Regions from separate parts of the Aeromonas sp. 25-AL00135 genome, predicted to be linked through region 1. Evidence: riboswitches for the same ligand, from Rfam matches in the RefSeq annotation. Region 1 holds a riboswitch; each other region holds the start of a gene.
What was found. A riboswitch is a leader RNA that binds a small molecule or an ion and turns the genes downstream of it on or off. The one in region 1 is predicted to bind cyclic di-GMP.
Positions count from the first base shown of each region.

Region 1 (7,529 bases):
CAGGAGCGCCGAGGAACTTGGGCCCCTTGTCCAGTACATAGAGGTCGAGTAACCCCATCAGGCGGGCAAAGACTTCCCGCACCCGGGTTCGGATCCCCTGATAGGCGCTGGGATCCTCGGCATTGAAGCCGACCGCATCGATACCGAAATGGCGGGCGATGAAAATGGCCCGCTCGTTATGAAAGCCCTGGGAGACCACGGTAAAGCGCTCCTGGCCGAATACCTCTTTGGCGCGAACCACTGAGTCGAGGGTGCGAAATCCGGCGAAATCCATATAAATGGCGGAGGCGGGGATGCCCGCCTTGATCAGGGCGCGGCGCATCTGGCGTGGCTCGTTGTACTGCACGGTAGCGTTGTCACCGGAGACGATGATGAAGTCCACCTTGGCATTGTTATAGAGCTCGGCCGCCGCCTTGATGCGGTATTTGAAGTAGTGGTTGGGGCCGCCACCGGAGAGATATTTGGAGGTACCCAGCACCACCGCAACCCGGTTGTAGGGCACCTTGTCCACCTGATCGTAGGTGTAGTGACGGGCATCCGAGACGATCCACTCGCTGTAGCCCAGCAGCATGGCAATCAGGGCCAGCAGCAAAACAAGGCAGGCGAGGAGGATCTTGGCAAACTTCTTCATGCGCGGTGCGGTCAGGGTCTGAAGTTGGGAGTGGCTATCGGCATTCTATTACAACTCGGCCGCTGGCGTCAGGCTTGATAACGGGCGGGCACCTCATTCGGGCAGAGGTTGTCGCAGCAGAGGCCGGGAGAGCGGGAGGATGAAGAGAGGGGCTGCGGTGGCAGCCCCTCTGTTGGGTGAAGGTTTATCAGTGGGCGGAGTCGTTACCCTTGCAGGCGTCTGACTCCTTGTTGGCTTGCCACCAGGGCAGCAGATCCCGGGCGAGCCATGCCTGATAGGCGTCGCTGTCGTTGGCGATCAGGCGGTCCAGCTCCCCTTCGAAGTCGCTCATCGCCTGCTGTCGATCCGGATTGCGCAGCGCCTGTGCCAGCGCCAGCCAGCTGGCGCCGCGACCGGTATCGTTGAGGAAGCGGTGCACGGTATAGGACCAGGAGTAGACCATCTCGCCACCCTGGTCGTAGTCAAGGTGGAGGATAGCCGCCAGTGTCGGACGCTGGTTGGCGGGGCGGTTTGCCACGTTATCCAGACCCCGGGCAAAACACTGCCCGTGGGCGATGTACTCTGCAACCCCCTCGGCCCACCAGGTGGTGCGGTTGAGCGGATAGTGGCCGAAGCTGCCGTACTGGTTAAAGCGGCCATCCAGATAGTGAATGTACTCGTGGCGCAGGTTCCACACCTGGAAAGCAGGGCGTTTCCACTCCGCCTCATAGGCGAAGAAGCGGGCCTGATTGCCGGGGCGAGCCGGATCCCCCTCGATATAGATGCCGCCATTGTCGGTGGAGACGCCAAACAGCGCGCTGCCGTAGCGGCCCCAGTCGGCGGAGGAGTTGAAGATCACCAGCTCCAGCGCCTCGTTGTGATCATCGGCCACCGGTTGCCAGCCAGTCTCCATCTGCTGGTGGAAGCGCTGCTCTTCATCACCCAGCTCGCGGCAGATCCCTTCGGCCTGAGCCTGAGTCAGATCCTGAGCGCGCAGACGCAGGGTGGGTGAGCAGGTGTGCTCGAACGGCAGAATATCTTCCATGCGGATCGGGGTACAAAGCCCGGCGAACTCGCCGCTGACACAGGCTTCGCTGGTGCGATCCGTGTAGGTGAGGTAGTAGCTGGAGAGGGTCAGGGAGACCTCTTCCAGCATGGCGGCCGGATGCTGGCCACCCGGGATCAGCCCCTGCTGGCGCATGATGGCGATGACATCGCGATCCAGCTGTTGGCGATAGGCAATCGCCTTATCCGGGCTGGTGTGATGGAGGTAGCGCATCATCTGGTAGAGGCGGCTGTGGGCATCGAGGATGTTGTTGAAGATAAACAGATCCCGTGAGCCATCGCGCTGTTTCCAGAGGGCCAGCTCGCTCAGGCCCAGTTGCAGCAGGCTCTGGCGCAATGCCGCCTCCTGTTGCAGCACAGCTGCGCTGAAGTCAGCCTGCTGACCGTAAGCGGCGCTCTGATCGACCAGATTGAGCAGCTCGAACAGGCCATCGGCCCAGGGTTTGTGGCCATTGATCTGTGCCGCATGTTGCACCGCGTAGCCGAGCGCCTGGTTGAGCTGGGCCAGCATGGGGGCGGCATTCTGGCGGAAGGCGGCTTGCCCAAGCTGTCCCTGCGCCGCTACGCTCCAGGCTTCCAGCACTGTGCCAGCCTGATCCTGCGGTTCAGCTCCCAGCAGCAGGGGGTGGTTGAGCAGATCAATCATCACCCCGGCCAGTGCCCGGGCGACCTGATCACTCTCCTTGCCAACGCCGCCGTGGTAGTTGTGGGCGCGCACATAGTAGAGCAGCTTGTCCATTGCCGGATGGGTCGGCTGGTTGGCCGCCAGCAGGGCTCGTATGCCGCGCACCACCGCCATCAGCTTGGCGTCATCGTGGCCGTAATCCGCCTGCCAGGCAGGACTGTTCTGGCCGCTCACGTCGGCCACCAGTTTGGCGGCATCGCTGTCGAGCAGATCCACATCGGGCAGCTCGGGCTCGGAGCAGAGACGACCGTTGGCGCGGCGGCACTCCAGCTGCTCCTCCTTGCTGGCCAGCACGATGGGGCGATTGAGCACCCGACTCTCCTGCCACGCTTTGCTCTCTGGCAGGGGTTGCCACTCGCCGCCAGCGACCGGGTATTGGTAGCCGCTATCTTGCAGCGTTACCTGAACCTCGCTGCCAGTGGGGATCACCTGACGGCAGATGCGATAGCGGATGGTGTTGCTCCCCTCCTTGCGCTCCTGCGGCTCATCACACTCCTGCTGAGGCGTGAGTTGATCCAGCAGCCACTGATAGCGGCGCCAGACATGGATCTCGCTGACCTGAGCGGCCGCCTGACTGCCTGCCACCGGTTGCAGACGGAAGAAAATCTGCTCCAACCGGCCATCCCGCTCGCTCGGGGTCTCTTCAAGTACCTGCAACTGCTGCCAATCCTGCGGCTGATAGTGCCACTCCGACTCTGCGCAGCGGCCTTGTGCGTTGAGTTCGCAGCGATCCAGCTCCCTTTCACTCTGACCCAGGATGATGGCTTGCGGCAGCGGCAGACGATCCTGCCGCTGGGCGGTCGGCGTGCCCGCCAGCTGCTCCCAGCGACCCTGCTTGAGGCCATAACCAAAGTCATAACTGCTGGCGGGAATGAGCTTGCCCGCCGGAATCCGATCTTCACAGCGCACGAAGCGGATCTGCCAGCCCGCATCTACCTTGAGCTGCGGCTCGCCACACTGCTGTTCGGCCAGTGCAGCGAGATCGCTGCTCTGCCAGTCGAAGCGACGGTAGACCCTGAGCTGCTGGTAAGGAGCATTGCTGCTGCGCGCCTTGAGCTCGTAGGTGATCTCGGTGATGCGCGCGGCCAGTTGCCGCCTCGATTCGCCAGTCAGCTGATACTGTCGCCAGTCATTGGGGGAGTAGTTGGCTTGCGCCGAGGATGTAGCCAAAAGCAGGGGGCCTGCCAGCAGCAGCCACCCGGTACCTGAACGGTTCATTTTTATCCCTTTGTTCTTGTTTGTGTATTGTCTTGCGAGTAATCGCAAGGCAATTTACAGGGACTCAAAGGAATATCAATGATTTTTTAAATGACATATAAATCAATGATATAGCGTTGATTTATATGCTTGCTGTTTTTGAACTCCTGCTGCCGTAGTGAGGGCTCACATGCGACTTTATTGAAGAAGTTGTTAGTTGTGTAAAGTGCGTGTCAGATCTCATTTAATCAACACGAGACATGCAGCAAATGACCAGGAAAAGCGAGATGTCCCTGTGGCTTAAGCCACATTATCTGGGCGCATGATGACTGGTGACTCAATCAGCAAAGCCAGCTATTTGTTCGTGAGGAGGCGGGATGAAAAGATATTGGCCGCCTGTATGGGTAGCACAGGCGACCTGATAAGAGTTGCTTTCAACACCACCTGCTCATCTGTTTCGCGCCAATTTCAGCGTCACTACAGATGAGTCATCAGAGATAGCTGACAGTCACGATCGCCATGTTGCTGGCATTGGTCACTTTGTAGCTGATAGTGCTGCTAATTGAGCTGATTTGACCGGCTTGCTGCAAGTGAGCCAAAGGCATGGTTTGCTTGTTCATGCCTGAATAGCAGGTCACGCTGCTGTCAGAAAAATCACATGGAGATTCATAGATAGTGCCAGTAAACGTCACTGAGCCATCAGCCGCAGAAGCTGTGGATGGCAACAAGGCGGTACCAAGCAGCAAGGAGGTGCATACAGAGAAAACTGTCTTGCGAACTAAACGGGAGGCGGTGTGTTGAGCTTTCATATCTATGTCCTTTTCGTCACAGGTGTTGTACGAAAAGGGCAACGCAATCAAAGAGTAATGCCATAAATCGGCAATAACATCACTCTTCTCAGATGGCAGCTCCGCTGTCTTAGGTATCAAAACCCTTAGACCGGTGGCTTTGCGTCCCGACCTTTCGATCGGTTTGCCCTTTACTCTATGTCTAGATGATAACACTCCACTTTGAGAAATCAATCGGCTTAAAAATCATGAGAGATGGATCACAGTTAGTCTGCATAATTAATAACGTATATTTATTTTTTATCTCAAATCATGCCTGTGAATATTGCGGACAAGCCTCTATATTAGCGCGTCATATCTATGATTAATATGTAATGTAGTAGATGTATATTTATGTGTGGGCTGCCAATAATTTGATTACCTGATTACCTGATTACCTGATTACCTGATTACCTGATTACCTGATTACCTGATTACCTGATTACCTGATTACCTGATTACCTGATTACCTCTTTAGGGGGCGGTTTATGAAGTGGTTGATAACTATTGTCAAAAATAGATAGATTATCTTTGTTGTGTTCTTGTTGAAATTTTGTGTGCGACTTTAAATTCATAGTCTGACAATATTGCAATAGATGCCCTTTATATGAACTTTATTTATTTCATGATATCGTTTTATGTTTCATTGTTGGTTTAAGTCGTTGTTTTTTAGGTGTTTATAAAAAAATTTATACAAATCAAAATGTATTTGATGTGCATCAAACGAGTCGTTAATTTGTTCGTCAAGCAAAAGCGGAATGCGGCTTTCTGCACAGACGACAAGGACGTATGTAGTTGTGCAGTTGAGGTGTAGCGGGAACTACCCCTGATGCGGTGTGCTGCTTTTGCTTATTTAAATAAACCTGAAGAGGCACAGTTTATTATTGGCATGACTTCTCATCGGCTTAATGAGAGACGAGCGCCAACAGTTGCTGTGCAGTATATCGCGGCATCACTTAATATCGTGACTCCAGCATGATTGGAGTGATGCAGTACAACACACGTTAATGTAGGTATAAACGAATGAAAGCTAATAAGATTCTGGTTGCTATGGGTGTTGGTTCCATGCTGATGTGCGGCTCCGCTTTTGCTGCTGGTGGTGCCGGTTCCGGTAAAGTCACTTTTAACGGTGAAATCATCAACGCCCCTTGCTCTGTAGCCCCTGAGTCTGTTGACCAGGTAGTTGAAATGGGCCAGATCAGCACCAAAGAGCTGGCCAACGGTGGTGAGTCCAGCTCCAAGCCGTTCAGCATCAAGCTGCTGAACTGTGAAATCTCTGACAAGGAAGATGCCGTCAAGGTGACCTTCAGTGGTGCCAAAGACCCGGTAGACCCCAGCCTGCTGGTGATCGGTGGTGGTGACGCCGCGGGTGCCGGTATCAAGATGACCGCTCCGGGCGGTGCTCCGATCGTACTGGGTACCCCGACTGCCGCCTTCGGCCTGGTCAACGGTGACAACGAGTTGCCCTTTAGCGCCGTGCTGAAAGGCTATGCAAGCCAAGACACCAACCCGCTGAAAGCCGGTGCTTTCACTGCAGTGACCAACTTTACTCTCTCCTACGAGTAATAGAGTGCCTTAACGTGTGACAAGGGTTGTGGTGGTGCGAGCCACCACAACTTCACACATTCTGTTTCCTCACATCGAACCCTAATCATGAAAACTTCAATGATGGCGGCCATGGTGCTGCAACTGGTGATGATGGCGGGATCAGTCCACGCCAACGAACTCACGGATGGACTAGCCGAATCGGGCTGTACGCTGGAGGTGCTGCGCAGTATTCCATTGCAGGCTCAGCAACTGGGCACGCTGAAAATCAGCGGTTGTCAGGTTGACGGGGCAACGGTGGCATCACTGCCTTTTATTTCCATGTCCGTGCGTGGTGCCATGAGCGATGAGCTGGGCATTCTCAATAACGGCCAATATCACAAGGTGTCCGGCGAGCGCTTTATTGTCTCGGATATCGTCAACAGTGATCTGGAATTCAATTTGGGGCTCATGAGCAGTCAGCTGTTTTTCCAAGACAGTACGACGCTGTTAGAACTCAATTATATGTAAGCAAACCAATTGCTTAGTGTAGATACCTCATTACGTGAGACCTTTATGCAATTCCTAGAGTGAAAATATGAGCGTTTCAACATCAGACTCTGTGAGAAAAAAACATTATTCAAAAATGACTTTTATGCTATGCGTGTCCGGCCTGATGGCGGTAGCAAATCACGCATGGGCAGAAACGGAGTTTAATATTGATGCGCTCGATCTGGATGATCGGACCAAGATCGACCTCTCCCAGTTTGCCGACGAAGGCTACATCCTGCCCGGCGACTACTACCTCGAGATCGAGGTCAACAAGAACAAGCTGCCTCTGCAGAAAATCCCTTTCTACGAGAACGATACTGGCAAGGGAAAGGGCGGGGTGGCCTGCCTGCCGCAAGATGTGATCCCCAAGCTGGCGCTGACCGACGAGGCCATCGCCAAGATCGGTACCTGGCACGATGGCCAGTGTGCCAACCTGCTGGCGCTGGACGGCGTAGTGATCTCGAACGATATCGGTAACGGCTTGCTGCGCATTGCCATCCCTCAGGCGTGGATGAAGTACAGCGATCCCAACTGGATTCCGCCCGAACAATGGGATGAAGGGATCCCGGGGATGATGCTTGATTACAACATTAACGCCCAAGTCAACGAAGGCGATGGTTACTCCAATCGCAACATCAGCAGCTATGGTACGCTGGGGTTCAACTACGGCGCTTGGCGTCTGCGGGGTGACTATCAGGCCAGCTCTTACTGGGGCGACAATGAGCGGACATCGACCGAGTTGAACCGTATCTATGCCTATCGTCCGCTGCCGAACATGGCCGCCAAGCTGACAGTGGGTGAGCAGCAGCTCAACTCCCAGTTAATCGATGGTTTCCGCTATACCGGCGTCAACCTGGCCAATGACGAGCGCATGCTGCCGCCTAGTCTGCAGGGTTATGCGCCGGAAGTGAGCGGTATTGCCAAGACCAACGCCAAGGTCACCATCTCCCAGTCCGGCCGGATCATCTATGAAACCAACGTGCCGGCGGGCCCGTTTCGCATCCAGGGGCTGGACAGCTCGGTGCGCGGCCGCCTTGATGTGCGGGTAGAGGAGCAAGATGGCAGTGTC
Region 1 is NZ_JBSTYQ010000009.1:35,162-42,690, forward strand. It holds gene ACW5XC_RS10110 (SanA/YdcF family protein) at 1-631, opposite strand, end outside; gene ACW5XC_RS10115 (collagenase) at 819-3,578, opposite strand; gene ACW5XC_RS10120 (hypothetical protein) at 4,049-4,366, opposite strand; cyclic di-GMP riboswitch class I at 4,458-4,544, opposite strand; gene ACW5XC_RS10125 (fimbrial protein) at 5,408-5,950, shown strand; gene ACW5XC_RS10130 (hypothetical protein) at 6,050-6,439, shown strand; gene ACW5XC_RS10135 (fimbria/pilus outer membrane usher protein) at 6,507-7,529, shown strand, end outside.

Region 2 (7,529 bases), on a different contig from region 1:
TCCCCTCTTCATCCAGCTCGCCAAGGGATTTGCCGAGGATTTCGATATCCCCCTGACTCGGCAGATCGAGCCCGGCCAGCAGCCCCAGCAGGGTGGACTTGCCGGAGCCGGAGGCGCCGACCAGTGCCACCGTCTCGCCGCTATTGACTTGCAGATCGATCCCTTCAAGGATGGAGAGGCTTTCCTGGCCGAGGCGAACCGATTTGCCGAGGCCCTTGACGACAATAATGGGGGTTGAACTCATGCTCTGTATCCTTTGTTCCAATCCCTTGATGACAATCCATAGCGGGAGTTGAATTGATGGTGCGTATTCTGTTTGCCTTGTTCGTTGGCCTCGGCAGCCTGCTCTCGTCGGCTCAGGCCCAAACCCTGCTGGTGCTGGGAGACAGCCTGAGCGCCGGCTATCAAATGCAGGTTGAGCAGAGCTGGCCCGCCCTGCTCAACCAGAAATGGCAGGAGGAGGGTGGCAAACACACTCTGCTCAATGCCAGCATCAGTGGTGAAACGACCCAAGGGGCGCTGGCCCGTCTGCCCGCTCTGCTGAAGGAGCACAAGCCAGACTGGCTGCTGATCGAACTGGGAGGCAACGACGGCCTGCGCGGCTTCGCACCGACCATTACCCGCCAAAATCTGGCCAGCATGATCGCGCTCGCCAAGGAGCAGCAGACCCTTGTGGTGTTGACCCAAATCCAGCTGCCCCGCAACTACGGTGCCCGCTATCTGCGCCAGTTCGAACAGATCTTTCCCGAGTTGGCCCAGGCTAACGATCTGCCCTTGCTGCCCTTCTTTATGGATGATATTGCGCTGCGCCCTGAACTTATGATGAACGATGGTATTCATCCCACCCCGGCGGCCCAGCCACAAATCCGCGATAAAGTCGCCCGCTTTATGGAGCCGCTGCTTAGCCAATAAGCCCGCCGTCTATCACCAATATCCCATAACAAAATATCCCGCCAAAATCGGATGTTTTGAATGGTCGACGATCTCTGCGTGGCACCTTGCTTCAACCTATCCATCGCCAATACCCAATAACAACACATCCCGCCGAAGCGGGATGTGTTGTTATTGATTTAGCATAACCGGCAGACAGCTTCTCAGCTTTCCAGCACCTGGCGCAGCCGCTCCTGGGCCACGCCGACCAACAAGTCGGGCTGGAATTTGGAGATAAAGCGGTCGCACCCCACCTTCTTGACCATGGCTTCGTTGAAGTTGCCGCTCAGGGAGGTGTTGAGGGTGATAAAGAGATCGGACATGCGCGGATCGCTGCGCACCTCGTGGGTCAGGCGGTAGCCGTCCATCTCCGGCATCTCGGCATCGGTGATCATCAGCAGGATCTCGTCGGTCACCTTCTTGCCAGCATCGCACCATCCCTTGAGCAGGGTCAGCGCCTGCAAACCATCCTGACACTCGATCACCTCGAGCCCAAGCTGACCCAGGGTCTCGCGCACCAGATTGCGGGCGGTGCTGGAGTCATCGACGATCAGCACTTTGCGGCCATGCATCTCGGGCAGGATCTCCCGGTCCAGCACCTCCTCGGAGATGCGGATGTCATAGGTGATGATCTCCGCCAGCACCTTCTCCACATCGATAATCTCGACGATCTGCTCCACTCCATCTTCGGGAATGCGGGTGATGGCAGTGAGGTAGTTGGCGCGCCCAGCGGAGCGCGGCGGCGGCAGGATGTCCTTCCAGGTCATATTGACAATATTGGCCACCTGCCCCACCAGAAAGCCCTGAATGGAACGGTTATATTCGGTGATAATGAGGTTGGATTCACTATCGATGGGCATGGGGCGCATACCGATGGCGCTGCGCAGGTTGATCACCGGGATCGAGGTACCGCGGATATTAGCCACCCCGCTGATGTTATGGTGGGAGCCCGGCATCTTGCTCAGATGGGGCAACTTGACCACTTCCCGTACCTTGAAGACGTTGATGGCGAACATCTGACGGGTGCCGAGACGAAACATCAACAACTCGAGGCGGTTTTCACCCACCAGTTGAGTTCGTTGATCAACGGAATCCAATATACTCGCCATACGCTGATATCCATCTGATTATTAATCGACTCTATTATAGAGGCTGCCCGCCAGGAAAGGCAGGCGCATTTTCAACCAGAGCGACCAACCAGACAAAAAAAGTGAGGCCGAAGCCTCACTTATCTCATTGATTTTAAAATCAATAGCTACAGACAGACTTCCAGCTGCCATCGGTTGCCTTGGGCTCGCTGCTGGTCCACCAGTTTGCTTGCCACACTACCTTGTTATGGGTAATGCGATCGCCGCCATTGGCATGATCCCCCTGCGGCCAGCTCGGATAGGCCTTGTAGGCCGCCGGATTGACGTTCTGGCTGCTGCAGCTGGTACCCGGGTTCTCGCCGCCACCCGAGCCCAGCACGGCCTCCGGCAGGGTCGGGAACTCGGCCTTGAGACCAATGGTCTGGCTGCCGCTGATGATGCGCATGCCGCTTGGCACGCCAGCGGCGGGCAGGTAGTAGGTCATGGCGACTTCAATCTCGGCCCCTGGCGCCAGAGTCTGCCAGCCCGGCAGGTTCATGGCGACCTTGTGGAAGTCCTTCTCGTTGGCAATGCCTTCCGAGTTGTCGTTGCCACCGCTCTCCACCACTTTCAGCCCCATGCCACTCTGATCCGTGATGGTGTCAGAGGTGGAGGTGGGTACCAGAAACTCGATGCGCGCGCCGCCCGGAATGGTCTGGGTCGACTTGTTGATCAGCTTGAGTTTCGGGTTGATCGGGTAGTTGGAGTCCCCTTCCTTGAAGCCGGAGAGGCTGACCTGGATATCGAGCTGGGCGCTCGGCGCGGCCAGATCGTTTTGCTTGGTGTTGTACGGAGTTGCCTTGGCAAACTTCTCATAAGCCAGGGTGGTCAGGGTACTGCCCATGCCGTACTCGTTCTTGGCCGGATCGAAGGCGTAATCACCCGCCATCTCCCAGAACATCACGCCACCCAGACCGCGCTTGATGATGTAGTCGAGCTTGTGGCCCATGGACTCTTCATCTTCGGTTGAGAGGAACACCTTCTTCTCTTCATTCCACAACCAGGGCGCGTGTGCCTTGTCATCGTAGTAACGCACATACTTGCCCTGCATCACGTGAGCCGGATTGTTGGGATCCAGACCCCAGGCAGTGCCATAACTCGGCAGCGTGGTGATGCCGAGGCTGGCTGCATGCTCCAGGTTTTTGGCATGCCACATGGGCACGGCGCCACCGCCGATCTCTTTGCCGTTCTTGTCCAGATCATGCCAGATGTTGTCGATGCCGACCGCCCCGTTACCGCACGGAATGGTACTGCCACCTGTGCCCGGCTGGCACTCGTTCTGGCTCGGCAGGGCTGCCTTGCCACCCAACCCATGACTGCCACCGCTCACCCCCTGCCAACCGCGGGTGTAATAGGGCACGCCAACGTTGATCTTGCCAGCCGCCAGCGCACCGCGGAAGTAGTGGGCAGACCAGGCCGCGTTGAGGTAACCGATACCGCCAAACTGGGTCTGGGTATAGACGCCCCAGTGGGAGAGCTCGGGGTCGGCATTGTTGTCGAACAGGGCCGCGTTGTGACCGACAAAGTGGTTCCAGGCACCGTGGAAGTCATAGGTCATCAGGTTGACGTAGTCGAGGTACCGGGTGACCTGGAAGTTCTCCATCCCGCGCAGCAGATAGGCCGAGGCCGGTGAGGCGATGGTCAGCATATACTTGCGGCCATCTTCGTTACCGGCGTTGTCGAGCCGCGCCCGCAAGGTCTTCATCAGCACCTCGTAGTTGGCAAACAGCTTGGCCCGGCACTGGTTGGAGAGCGGGAAGTCGTTGGGATTGCCCGCATCCTTCATCGAGGTGGGGTATTCGTAGTCGATATCGACCCCGTCAAAACCGTACTGGCGGATAAAGCTCACCGCCGAGTCAGCCAGGGTGTTGATACCGGCAGTATTGACCGAGCAGTCACCCTTGGTAGTGGCAGTGTAGAAACCGCGGGTATCGGCCCAGCCCCCGACCGAGATGAGGGTCTTCACGTCCGGATACTGCTTCTTGTACTTCGACAGCAGGTTGAAGTGGCCCTTGTAGGCGAATTCAGGATCCATCTCGGCACCCGGCACGCCATCCCAGGTCATCTTGGTGGCTGCATCGTCCACCTTGATGGTGTGGCTCTGCTCATCCACCGCCGCGAAGGCGTAGTTGATGTGGGTGATCTTGTTCCAGGGGATGTCGCTCACCAGATAGGCGGGCAGGCCGTTCTTGCCGGTGCGCCAGGAGGTGAAGTAGCCGATGACCCGGCGGGCATGGTCATCCCCCATGCACTCGTAACCATCCGGGCGATAGATCTGGCGAATGTCACAAGAGAGGTTGCCACCGGTGGGCGGCAGCGCGGCCTCCTCGACATTGACGGTCACCGCCGCCGACTCGCCGCTCAGGTTGGTCTTGTCAGTGGCCACCAGCTTGAGGGCAGCACTGCCTTTGGCATCCGGTGTCCAGTTCACCTGCCAGGGGGCAGTGGTATCTTCGCCCACCTTCTTGCCGTCGACATAGAGCTCGACTTTGGCCACATCGTTGTTGGCATCGGTAACGTTGCCACTCACCGCCACACTGCGACCCAGCGTCACCTTGGCGCCATTGGCCGGGCTGCTGATGCTCGCCTTGGGCGCCTCTGGCGCCACCACGGCGGCGACGTTGAAGCTCGAATCCGCTTCGCTCAGCACCTTGCCATCTTTATCCAGCGCGCGAGCTTTGAGGGTATGCCCCCCCACTCCGGCGGCGCTCCAGCTGGCACTCCAGGGCGAGGCGCTTGCCGTGGCAACCAGCTTGCCGTCGACAAGATATTCCACCCGGGCCAAGGCCGTTACCGGGCCGCTCAGGCTCACCGCCAGCGCCACGCTGGCTCCTTCGTTGAAACTGGCACCAGCAGCTGGCGAGCTGACGGCTACGCCGAGTGCAGGAGGGGGCACCTCGCCACCATAGGGCTTCCAGGCATCTGCCCAAACCACACCTACCCCCGGCTCATAGTGATAGGGGGATGCCCCGCACCAGCCTGAATAGGGAAATTCTTTGCACTCGTAGAGGGCACCGACGTTGCTGACGATATCGCCAGCCTTGTAGGCAGTACCGGATTTATAGGCGGGATAAGCGGCCTGAGCCCAGGCGGGCGCAGCCGCAAGGGCGACCAGCATGGCAAGCCTGCTGGGTCTGAAAAGCTGTTGCATATTGTTATCTTCCTTGTTTTGTCTTGGCTTGGTCACCAAGGCAAAGAACAATCGCAACCTGCATGATGGGCGCAGACAACTGGCAATGGACCTGCCACAAAAACCACCCCTCACCCAGGGAAACCCCGCTATCTGGATCCACGATCGAGACCGGAAGCATTGCGCCCCGGCATCACTGCCGGTTTGCCCTTTACCTGGGTTCCGTGAGGAACGAACCCAGTATAGGAAGGCGACAAGATCCCCTCAATCTTTATTCTCAAAGAGAATTATCCCCTGCCACGAAAGCGTCATGATCACAGGGTTAAAATTGATTGAATTATCAAAAAAATCATATCGTTATTGGGATCATAAAAACGCTTTCCCACACCTTCCCAGATTCATTTAATGTGCGTTGGCTCACTGGTATGACATGCCAGAAATGTGACAATGCGCGCCCTTGGTCAACGAGCCAAGGCTATGGAATCACTGGCAAAAATAAAAAAGGAACACCTATGAAAGGTACTCGTACCCTGCTGTCGCTGGCCGTGGGGCTGGCACTTGCATCCTCAGGCGCCCATGCGGCATTTGTCTGCCCGTCCGATCCGGCTCAACTCACCCCCATCCCGACCATTCAGGGCACAGGCTCCGCCAGCGCGCTGGCCACCCAGACCGTGACCGACAAGAACGGCAATGTGACCGGTAAAATCAGCACGGGCACCTTCAACGTTCGCGGTATCGTGACGACGCTGGGCCAAAGCCTGACCAAGGGTTTCTATCTGACCGACCCGGTGGGCGATGGCAATGCGGCCACCTCTGATGGCATCTTTGTCTATCTGAACGACAAGGACTTCGCGACCAAATATAAAGACGTCAAACCGGGGAGCGAAGTCTGTCTGGAAGCACAGGTGCAAGAATTTTACGGCGGCACCCAGCTGACCCCGTTAGTCGACAAGGCCACCAAAAAAGCCCACTTGCAAGTCACCGCACAAGGGCTGAATGTGCCGACCAGCGTACTGCAGGTCAATGAAGGGGAGACGCTGGCGCAAGCGCTCAATCGCCACGAAGGGATGCGGGTACGTCTTGACAGCAGCAGTGACCTGCACCTGACCCGCAACTACGGCTTCGACTACAAGGTCTATCGCAACAACGTAGAGTTGGCCCACAAAACCCCGCTGATCAAACCGACCCAACTTCATGTTGCCAACAGTGCGGACGCTGTCGCACTGGCCACCAAAAATGGCAGCAACCGTCTGGTGGTAGAGTCCGATAACAACAAAGTACCGGATGGCGTACTGCCCTGGTTCCCGAGCTGGGATGCCGATCAGGGATATCTGCGCATCGGTGATCAACTGACCGGGCTGGAGGGGGTAATCGTCTATAACAAAGATGCCTTCCGTCTGGTAGTACCGAGCAATGTCACCCTGACTGCCGGTGCTCTGCTGCGCAGCCCTGAAGAGGATCGTCAAGACGCGCCGGCTCGCCTCGCTGGCAGCGATCTGCGGATCGGCAGCTTCAACGTGCTCAACTACTTCACCAGCCACTCCAGCATTGGCGGTGCACTCAATATCCTGTGCAAGGATCAGGCGGATGCCGACAACGCCAAAGGTTGCAACCGGGGAGCCAAGAGCCAGCCCGAGTTCGAGAAGCAGCGCACCAAGATCGTCAATGCCATTACCGCAATGGATGCCGATCTGCTCGGCCTGATGGAGATGGAGAACAACGGCTTCGAGGATAACTCGGCCCTCCACAATCTGGTGACCCGCCTCAACGAACAGCAGAAGGATGCGAGCAAACACTACGCCTATGTGCGTCTGCCGGTCACTGCACTTACCGATGGCAAGTTCTTCGGCGGCGACGCCATCATGGTGGCGATGATCTACCGCCCTGCCCTGCTCACCCCCAGCGGAGATGCCAGCGTCATCAAGCTGCCGGAGCAGCGCTACACCACTGGTGGTGTAGCCAAGACAGCTGGTCAGCGCGATTCTCTGGTTCAGACCTTCACCCTCGCCAAGAGCAAGGAGCCGCTGACGCTGGTGGTCAACCACCTCAAATCCAAGGGGTCAGGCTGCTACGAAAATGGCGATGGCAAGACAGAACCGGCCGACCTGCAGGGCAAGTGTACCGAGTTCCGCGTGAGCGCGGCCAAGGTGCTGGGTGAAGCGGTCAGCAAACTGCCGGGCCAGGTGCTGCTGGTTGGCGACTTCAACTCCTACGCCAAGGAAGATCCAATCCGGGTACTGACCGACTACAACCCGGCCACCAGCGAGCGGAAGATCGTATCGGCCTCCCACACTTTTATCGGTGAGCAGTCCTATGAACAGCTCGGTCGCGAAGTGACTCGC
Region 2 is NZ_JBSTYQ010000001.1:569-8,097, reverse strand. It holds gene ACW5XC_RS00025 (ABC transporter ATP-binding protein) at 1-244, opposite strand, end outside; gene ACW5XC_RS00020 (arylesterase) at 301-912, shown strand; gene ACW5XC_RS00015 (chemotaxis protein CheV) at 1,095-2,039, opposite strand; gene ACW5XC_RS00010 (glycosyl hydrolase family 18 protein) at 2,179-5,208, opposite strand; cyclic di-GMP riboswitch class I at 5,324-5,406, opposite strand; gene ACW5XC_RS00005 (ExeM/NucH family extracellular endonuclease) at 5,700-7,529, shown strand, end outside.
Region 2: linked by a shared signal. The riboswitch ahead of ACW5XC_RS00010 (glycosyl hydrolase family 18 protein) and the one ahead of ACW5XC_RS10120 (hypothetical protein) in region 1 are both predicted to bind cyclic di-GMP.

Region 3 (7,529 bases), on a different contig from region 1:
CAAGTTGCAGGCCTGGAGCTGGTCTCGCATCGGAGGGAGCCGGATATGAGTTCATCTGCTATCGCCATTGAGGCGGCCTCTGTAGAGGCGACCCCCGCTCGCAAGGCACCGGTCGTGATCCGTGAACCTCAGTGGGTCAAGTGGCTGCTCATCACGGTCGGTTTGGGCTGGTTTGCCGCCCTGTTGCTGCTGCCGTTGGCCACCGTCTTTATTCAGGCGCTGACGCCGGGGCTCGCCTTCTTCTGGCACGCCATCAGCGAGCCGGATGCTCTGAGCGCCCTCGGTCTCACCGCGCTGGTGACCCTCTGTGCGGTTCCACTCAATCTGCTGTTCGGGATCGCGGCGGCCTGGGCCATCGCCCGTTTCCGCTTCCCCGGTCGGCAGCTGCTCATCACCATCATCGATCTGCCCTTCTCGGTGTCGCCGGTGATCGCCGGTCTGATGCTGGTGTTGATGTTCGGCAGCCGCGGCTGGTTCGGTGACTGGCTGAGCGAACATGACATCAAGATCATCTTCGCCACCCCGGGGATCATCCTGGCCACCACCTTCATTACCGTACCCTTCGTGGTGCGCGAGCTGCTGCCCCAGATGGAGGCGCGCGGCCCGGAAGAGGAAGAAGCCGCCATCATGTTGGGGGCGAGCGGTCTGCAGATGTTCTGGCGCATCACCCTTCCCGGCATTCGCTGGAGCCTGATGTACGGCCTGCTGCTCTGTACCGCCCGCGCGGTCGGGGAGTTTGGCGCGGTGTCGGTAGTTTCCGGTCATATTCGCGGCCAGACCAATACCCTGCCGCTGCATATCGAGATCCTCTACAACGAGTACCAGACCGGCGCCGCCTTCGCGGTGGCAAGCCTCTTGGCTCTGTTCGGGATCTTCACCCTGCTGGGGGAAACCCTGTTGGCCCGGCTGCGTGCCCAGCCCACCAAATCTCACTGATCACCGTTTTAAAGAGGCAGCCATGAGCATTCAGGTTCAACAACTCAACAAGCATTTCAATCAGTACGCGGCGCTGGCAGACATCAACCTCGACTTTCACGACGGTGAGCTGGTGGCGCTGCTCGGTCCCTCCGGCTGTGGCAAGACCACGTTGCTGCGGATCATCGCCGGGCTGGAGCAGGCCGACAGTGGCAGCGTCATCATCCGCGGTGAGGACGCCTCGGATCTCCATGTGCGCGAGCGTAACGTCGGCTTCGTGTTCCAGCACTACGCCCTGTTTCGCCATATGACAGTCTTCGAGAACGTGGCGTTTGGCCTTAGGGTCAAACCGCGCAGTGAACGCCCGGCCGAGGCGGCCATTCGTGCCCGGGTCAAAGAGCTGCTGGATCTGGTGCAGCTCAGCCATGTGGCCGAGCGCTATCCGACCCAGCTCTCCGGCGGTCAGCGTCAGCGGGTCGCGCTGGCTCGCGCGCTGGCGGTGCAGCCCAAGGTACTGCTCTTGGACGAGCCCTTCGGGGCCCTCGATGCGCAGGTGCGCAAGGAGCTGCGTCGCTGGCTGCGCGAGCTGCACGACGAGCTGCACGTCACCAGTCTGTTCGTGACTCACGATCAGGAAGAGGCGCTGGAGGTAGCGGATCGGGTGGTGCTGATGAATGCCGGACGGGTCGAGCAGATCGGCACCCCGGCCGAGGTCTACGACCAGCCCGCCAGCTCCTTCGTCCACAGCTTCCTTGGCAGCGTGAACCAGTTCCGCGGTCGGGTGGCGGAGCAGGGATTCGGTGTCGGCGAGCAACTGCTCGGCGGGCCGTCGGCTTCTCATCTGGCCCACGGCAGTGCCGCTATCGCCTATGTCCGTCCCCATGAACTGGAGATCTTGCCAGCCGATGCGCCGGGCGGGATCCGCGCCACCATTACCCGCCTGCTGCCCATGGGGCCGCGCATTCGGGTGGAGCTGCGCGGTGACGGTGAGACCAAAGGAGCTCACTATGAGGCGGAGCTGACCAAGGAGGCGGCCAAGCTGTTTGCCCCGGGTCAGGGGGTGAAGCTGGTGGCCAGACAGGCGCAGTTCTATCCCGACTATCAGATTTGATGCTGTGTTGCGGGCGGTGTGGCCGCCCGGTTCAGGCGCTCTGCCGGGGCATGATCCGGCCAAATAACAAAAATGAGAGGGGCGAGCAGATTGTGTCGCCCACTCTTCGCAGGAGGCGACAAGGTGAATTTTCAGCAGTTACGCATTATCCGGGAGGCAGCGCGGCGGGATTACAACCTGACCGAGGTGGCCAACGCCCTTTTTACCTCGCAATCCGGGGTGAGTCGCCATATCCGCGAGCTGGAAGAGGAGCTCGGTATCGAACTATTTATACGCTACGGCAAGCGGCTGCTCGGTATGACCGAGCCTGGCAAGGAGCTGCTGGTGATTGCCGAGCGCATTCTCAATGACGCCAACAACATCCGCAAACTGGCCAGCACCTTCGCCAACCGCGACTCGGGACGTTTACTGGTGGCGACCACCCATACTCAGGCCCGCTATGCCCTGCCGCGGGTGGTGAAGGCGTTTCGCGAGCAGTTCCCGCTGGTACAGTTGGAGCTGCGTCAGGGCAGCCCGGAGGAGATAGTGCGGCTGGTGCAGACCGGCGAGGTGGATATCGGCATCAGCAGCGAGCAGCTCGACAAGAGCGAAGGGGTGGTGGCATTCCCCTACTACCGCTGGCACCACAACATCGTGGTGCCCGAGCAACATCCGCTGGCAGGCGAGCGGGATCTGACGCTGGCGGCGCTGGCCAACTGGCCTATCGTCACCTATCAAGCCGGGTTGACCGGGCGGGTGCGGGTGGATGAAGCCTTTGCTGCGGCTGGCATCGAGCCGCAGATCCTGCTGACGGCGCAGGACTCCGATGTCATCAAGACCTATGTCGAGCTGGAGATGGGGGTCGGCATACTGGCCGACATGGCGTTCGACACCCAGCGCGATCAGGGGCTGGTGCAGCTCGATGGCAGCCATCTGTTTGCCCCCCACACCGCCTGGATTGGCCTCAAGCAGGGGCAGTTCCAGCACAACTTTGCCTGGCAGTTTATCCAGCTCTGCAACCCCGAGCTGGCGCTGGCGGATATTCAGGCCCGCGCCATGGGCAGCGAGCCCGCCCTCGACTTCCAGATTTGAATCGGAAGAGATGACAGAAGGGGAGCCAATGGCTCCCCTTTTGCTATCCGGTGGCGAGTTACTTCACTTCATCCCACGCCATTTGCCAGTGGGAGCCGATGCCCGGCTCGAACTGGGTGGCGGTGGTGGCCCACTGCACGCAGTAGCCGCTGTAGGGGAAGGGCTTGCACTGATAGACCTTGCCATTTTTCGGCTGCTGCACCTTGGTACCGGCGGTGTAGGACTTGATGTTGTTCGGGAAGACGAAGTCATATTCGCCGCTGCTCTGCTCCTTGAACATCAGATCCATGGTCTGCTGGATGGTCTCGCCGCCCGCTTTCGGAGTGGCCTTGATCACCAGCTGGTGGTGACCTGCCTTGAGTCCTTCCAGCGCCATGGTGAAGGTGTGGCTGCTGTCTTTGATATCTGCACTGCTTTCACCCTTGGCGACGCCGCCGTGGTCATAGAGGGTGCTGGTGACGGCCAGATCGCCCTGTGCGGTGACGGTGAAATCGAGGGTTGCCTTGCCGTTGTCCAGCACATAGTCGCTGGCCAGACCGCTGACGCTGATACTGTCCACCACCGGCGGTTGCTGCTGTTGCAGGTCAATCTCGACTCGATCCAGTTTGCTGTCTCGATGCAGATAGACGGGGTTCATGCCGTAGATCGGATTGAACTGGCCATCGGCTCCTTGCTGACCGGCGCGGATCAGGCTCTGTTCGGCGTTGATCTTGCTGGCGAGGGCATGAGCCCAGCTGTTCTTCTGGCCCTGCTCGGCGGTGGTGATGGTCAGTACGGTCTGCAGATCGGGGCGCTCGCCGTTGGCATCGAATACCCGGGTCATCGCCTTGTCACCCACCGCGAGGTCGATGGAGGGGTAGATGGTGCCTGCCTGGCTCCACTCCAGCGGCGGCTGGCTACCATCTTTGAACTTGGCATCGATGATGTTGTAGAAACTGTTGCTGGTGTCGCCCACTTCCCACACGCCGAGGATCACTTGATAACCGGTGCGCTCCGGCAGGATACAGTTATGGGTCACCTGCTTGGGCGGCTGCACCATGTTGCCGTCGATGACGCAGAAGGGGGTCAGGTCGAACGAGGCGCGGGTGAGCGGCTGGTTGGGGTTCCAGTCCTGCTTGGTGAGGTAGTAGCGCCAGTTGCGGGTGACGTGGTTTGCGGTGAATGTCCAGCTGATAGCGAAGGGACCGGGCTGTACTTCACGTTTGGTCCAGCGGTCGCTGGTCTGGATGTTCAGCTCGCTCCAGCGCGGGCTGCCCGCCGAGGCGATTTGTCCATCCTGCGGGCCGGTTTGCGGGAAACCTGATGGCCCCTCCACGCTCTGGGGCTCCCACTGCACGCCGCCACACTGGCTGTTGCCACCGGTTTTGCACAGGTAGTTGCGGCTCTCGGGCTGGCTGATGTAGCCGTGGGCCAGGGCGCTGCCGCTGGCCAGCAGAGCCAGCACCGCTGCGATGTGATTGAGTTGGATTTTTGCTGCCATACATTCCTCTGTTCGACAGATGTGGGCAGTCAGTTGGCCTGGGGATTCCCCGATACACACTTGCGTGTGGCAACCCCGCTATCCTGGACAAAACGTCTGTAGACCGGAGGCTTTGCGTCCCGACCTTTCGGTCAGTTTGCCAAATGACTAGATGATTAGTGATGGGCCAAATGTTCGGCCATCACCATTGTGCACTGCATTGATTCGTTATTTGAAGTTGAATGTTTAAACGCATCATCCAATGGCGCGCAAATCATTCTAAGTGACTGTTTTTAAATTGCTCTCTTATCTGTGAATGGCACCGATTAACGTTGAATATGCCGATAAGATGCATGCTGATTGCGTGTTGTTGGCGTAATAAAACCTGCCAGCTTGGCTGGCAGGTCGGGTGACAAGGCGACAAGGATTGACGTCATCAATGACGGGCGCGCTGCTCGCCTGACGGGGGAGATATGGGAGCCATCATTGGCGCAGTGGAGGACTCCTTGCCCAGTTTGAACACCGCAAGCCGCTCATCCAGGCTGCGGGAGAGACCGGCCAGCAGCTCGCTCTCCTGCGCCAGTTGCGAGGCGGACTGGGACATCTCCAGCGCCGAGTCGTTGATGCCGCTGACGTTGCGGTTCATATCCTCGGCCACCATGCTCTGCTGCTCGGCGGCGGTGGCGATCTGGGTCGCCATGTCGCTCACATGCTGGATGTGGTTGACGATCAGGGTGAGATCCTGCCCCGCCTGCTGGGACTGGTTGACGCTGCTCTCCGCCAGTTTGCGGCTGGTGTCCATGGCATTGGCTGCGGTGACGGCCCGTTGCTGCAGCTGGGCAATGGTACTCTGGATCTCTTCGGTGGATTGGCGAGTGCGGCTGGCCAGCTGGCGCACCTCGTCGGCCACCACGGCAAAGCCGCGGCCCTGCTCACCGGCACGGGCTGCCTCGATGGCGGCGTTGAGGGCCAGCAGGTTGGTCTGCTCCGAAATGGCGCTGATGACAGCGGTCACTTCGCTGATCTGCATCACCCCCTCCTTGAGCTGGTTGACCTGCTGGGTGGCCTGCTCCACCTCGGTAGCCAGCGCCTTGATGCCGTGCACGCTGGCGTGAACGTCGCGGTTGCCGAGCCCGGCTTCTCCGGTCGCTTCCTGGGTATCCCGCGCGGTATTTTCGGCGTGTCCGGCCACATCGGAGATGGTGGCGCTCATCTCGTTCATGGCGGTAGCGAGCTGGGCCAGCTGATCCCGCTGGCTGGTCACCGCCTGATTGGTCTGCTCGGCAGAGGCGGCGATGCGCAGGGCGGCATCCGCCACGTTGCGAGCCCCCTGACTGGCTTCCAGCAGGGCGTGACGGATGGCATCGAGACTCTGGTTGGTGCAGCGGGCGACCACTCCCAGCTCATCCTTGCCCTGTACCGGGATGCTCACCACCAGATCCCCCTTGGCGACCCGTTGCATGGCGTGGTTGATCTGACTGAGGGGGGAGACGATGGAGTGGGTGATGCGCCAGCCCAGCAACCCCATCAGCAGGATCACGATGGCGGTGGCGGTCCCCATCTTCATGTACTGGGCCCAGATGGTCTGCTGAATATCCTGCAGCAGCATGCCGGAACCGAGGATCCAGCCCCAGGGCTGATAGCCGGATACCATGGAGAGCTTGTCGGCGGTTTCACCCGATGGGCCTGTCCAGATATATTGCAGGGTGCCCTGTTTGCCCCCTTTGGCGATATCCACCATCTGATACCAGAACTGCCCGGCGGTAGCGGCGCCCCCTTCACCCATCTTCTGGCCGACCAGTTCGGGACGGATAGGGTGAACCACCATGGTGCGGTTCTCGTCGATGACGAATAAATAGTTGTTGCCATCAAAGCGGGTGTTGGTCAGCAGCTTGCGCGCCTCCTGCTGGGCCTGCTCTGCTGGCAGGGTGCTGGCCAGAAACTGGATCTGGCTCATGGCCTGTTCCAGAACCGCATTGAGCCGCGCCTCTCGCTCGCTCATCAGATTGCGCTGGAGCGCGTTGGCCGAGATAAGTAGCAGCGAGACAAAACCGACAAACGCCAGTGCGAGCAGCAAAATCAATTTGCGGCTCACGGTAATATCACCGAGCTTGAACATGACTAAACCCTCATTTCCCTGTTGATTTTATGTGGCTCTGTACCGCGGCAGCCAGTTCGTAAGAGTTAACAACTCATTTACTTTCAGTCTCTTGCCGACCTTTCTCAAATGAGCGTTTTAACATCAGTATAGTCAGCAGACAGCAACCCCCACTTTTTGGTAGCGTGTTGATGCGCATCCCTGCGCAATTTTTGCCAAAGAGTGTGAATCATTTGGCATTTCACTAAAAAAAGGAGTGGGCCCCGCTGCGGGTGACCCCATAACAAGAGGGAATTTATGAGTTCCATTGCCAGGAATTACTTCAACCAGCTCAACGCCGACTACCTGCAGGTGCACAGGCGCAAGGAGGATCTCTTCTGGTCCACCTATATGGGCACCAGCGACGATCAGGCCGGTTTCACCGCGGCCGAGCAGGCCTACAAGGCCTTTTGTGCCAATCCGGCCCGTCTGCCCGAATTGCGGGAGATGTTGGCGCAGGCCGACGAGGATGATCTCAAGCGCGGTCTGCAAGGCTGGATCGCCTTCTTCGAGTGCAATGTGATTGAAGATCCCGCCGCATCCGCCCTGATGGATGAGTTGGTGGCTGCCGAGGCGGCGCTGTTCGCCCGCCGCAAGGGGCTGAAACTGACCCTGCTGGATGAGCAGGGCCAGCAGGTCGCAGGCAGCCTGCCCGCCGCGAGTACCTCCCTTGCCGCCAGCCCGAACGAGGCGGTGCGCCAGAGCGCGCTCGCCATGTTCCACACCCTGGAGCAGTGGGTGGTCGGCAACGGTTTTCTCGAGGTGGTGGCGATCCGCAACCGCTTTGCCCGCGCCATGGGCTATCGCGACTACTTCGACTACAAGGTGCGCAAGAA
Region 3 is NZ_JBSTYQ010000010.1:9,697-17,225, forward strand. It holds gene cysT (sulfate ABC transporter permease subunit CysT) at 1-49, shown strand, start outside; gene cysW (sulfate ABC transporter permease subunit CysW) at 46-936, shown strand; gene ACW5XC_RS10865 (sulfate/molybdate ABC transporter ATP-binding protein) at 959-2,026, shown strand; gene cbl (HTH-type transcriptional regulator Cbl) at 2,150-3,097, shown strand; gene gbpA (N-acetylglucosamine-binding protein GbpA) at 3,156-4,577, opposite strand; cyclic di-GMP riboswitch class I at 4,643-4,728, opposite strand; gene ACW5XC_RS10880 (methyl-accepting chemotaxis protein) at 4,993-6,675, opposite strand; gene ACW5XC_RS10885 (M3 family metallopeptidase) at 6,952-7,529, shown strand, end outside.
Region 3: linked by a shared signal. The riboswitch ahead of gbpA (N-acetylglucosamine-binding protein GbpA) and the one ahead of ACW5XC_RS10120 (hypothetical protein) in region 1 are both predicted to bind cyclic di-GMP.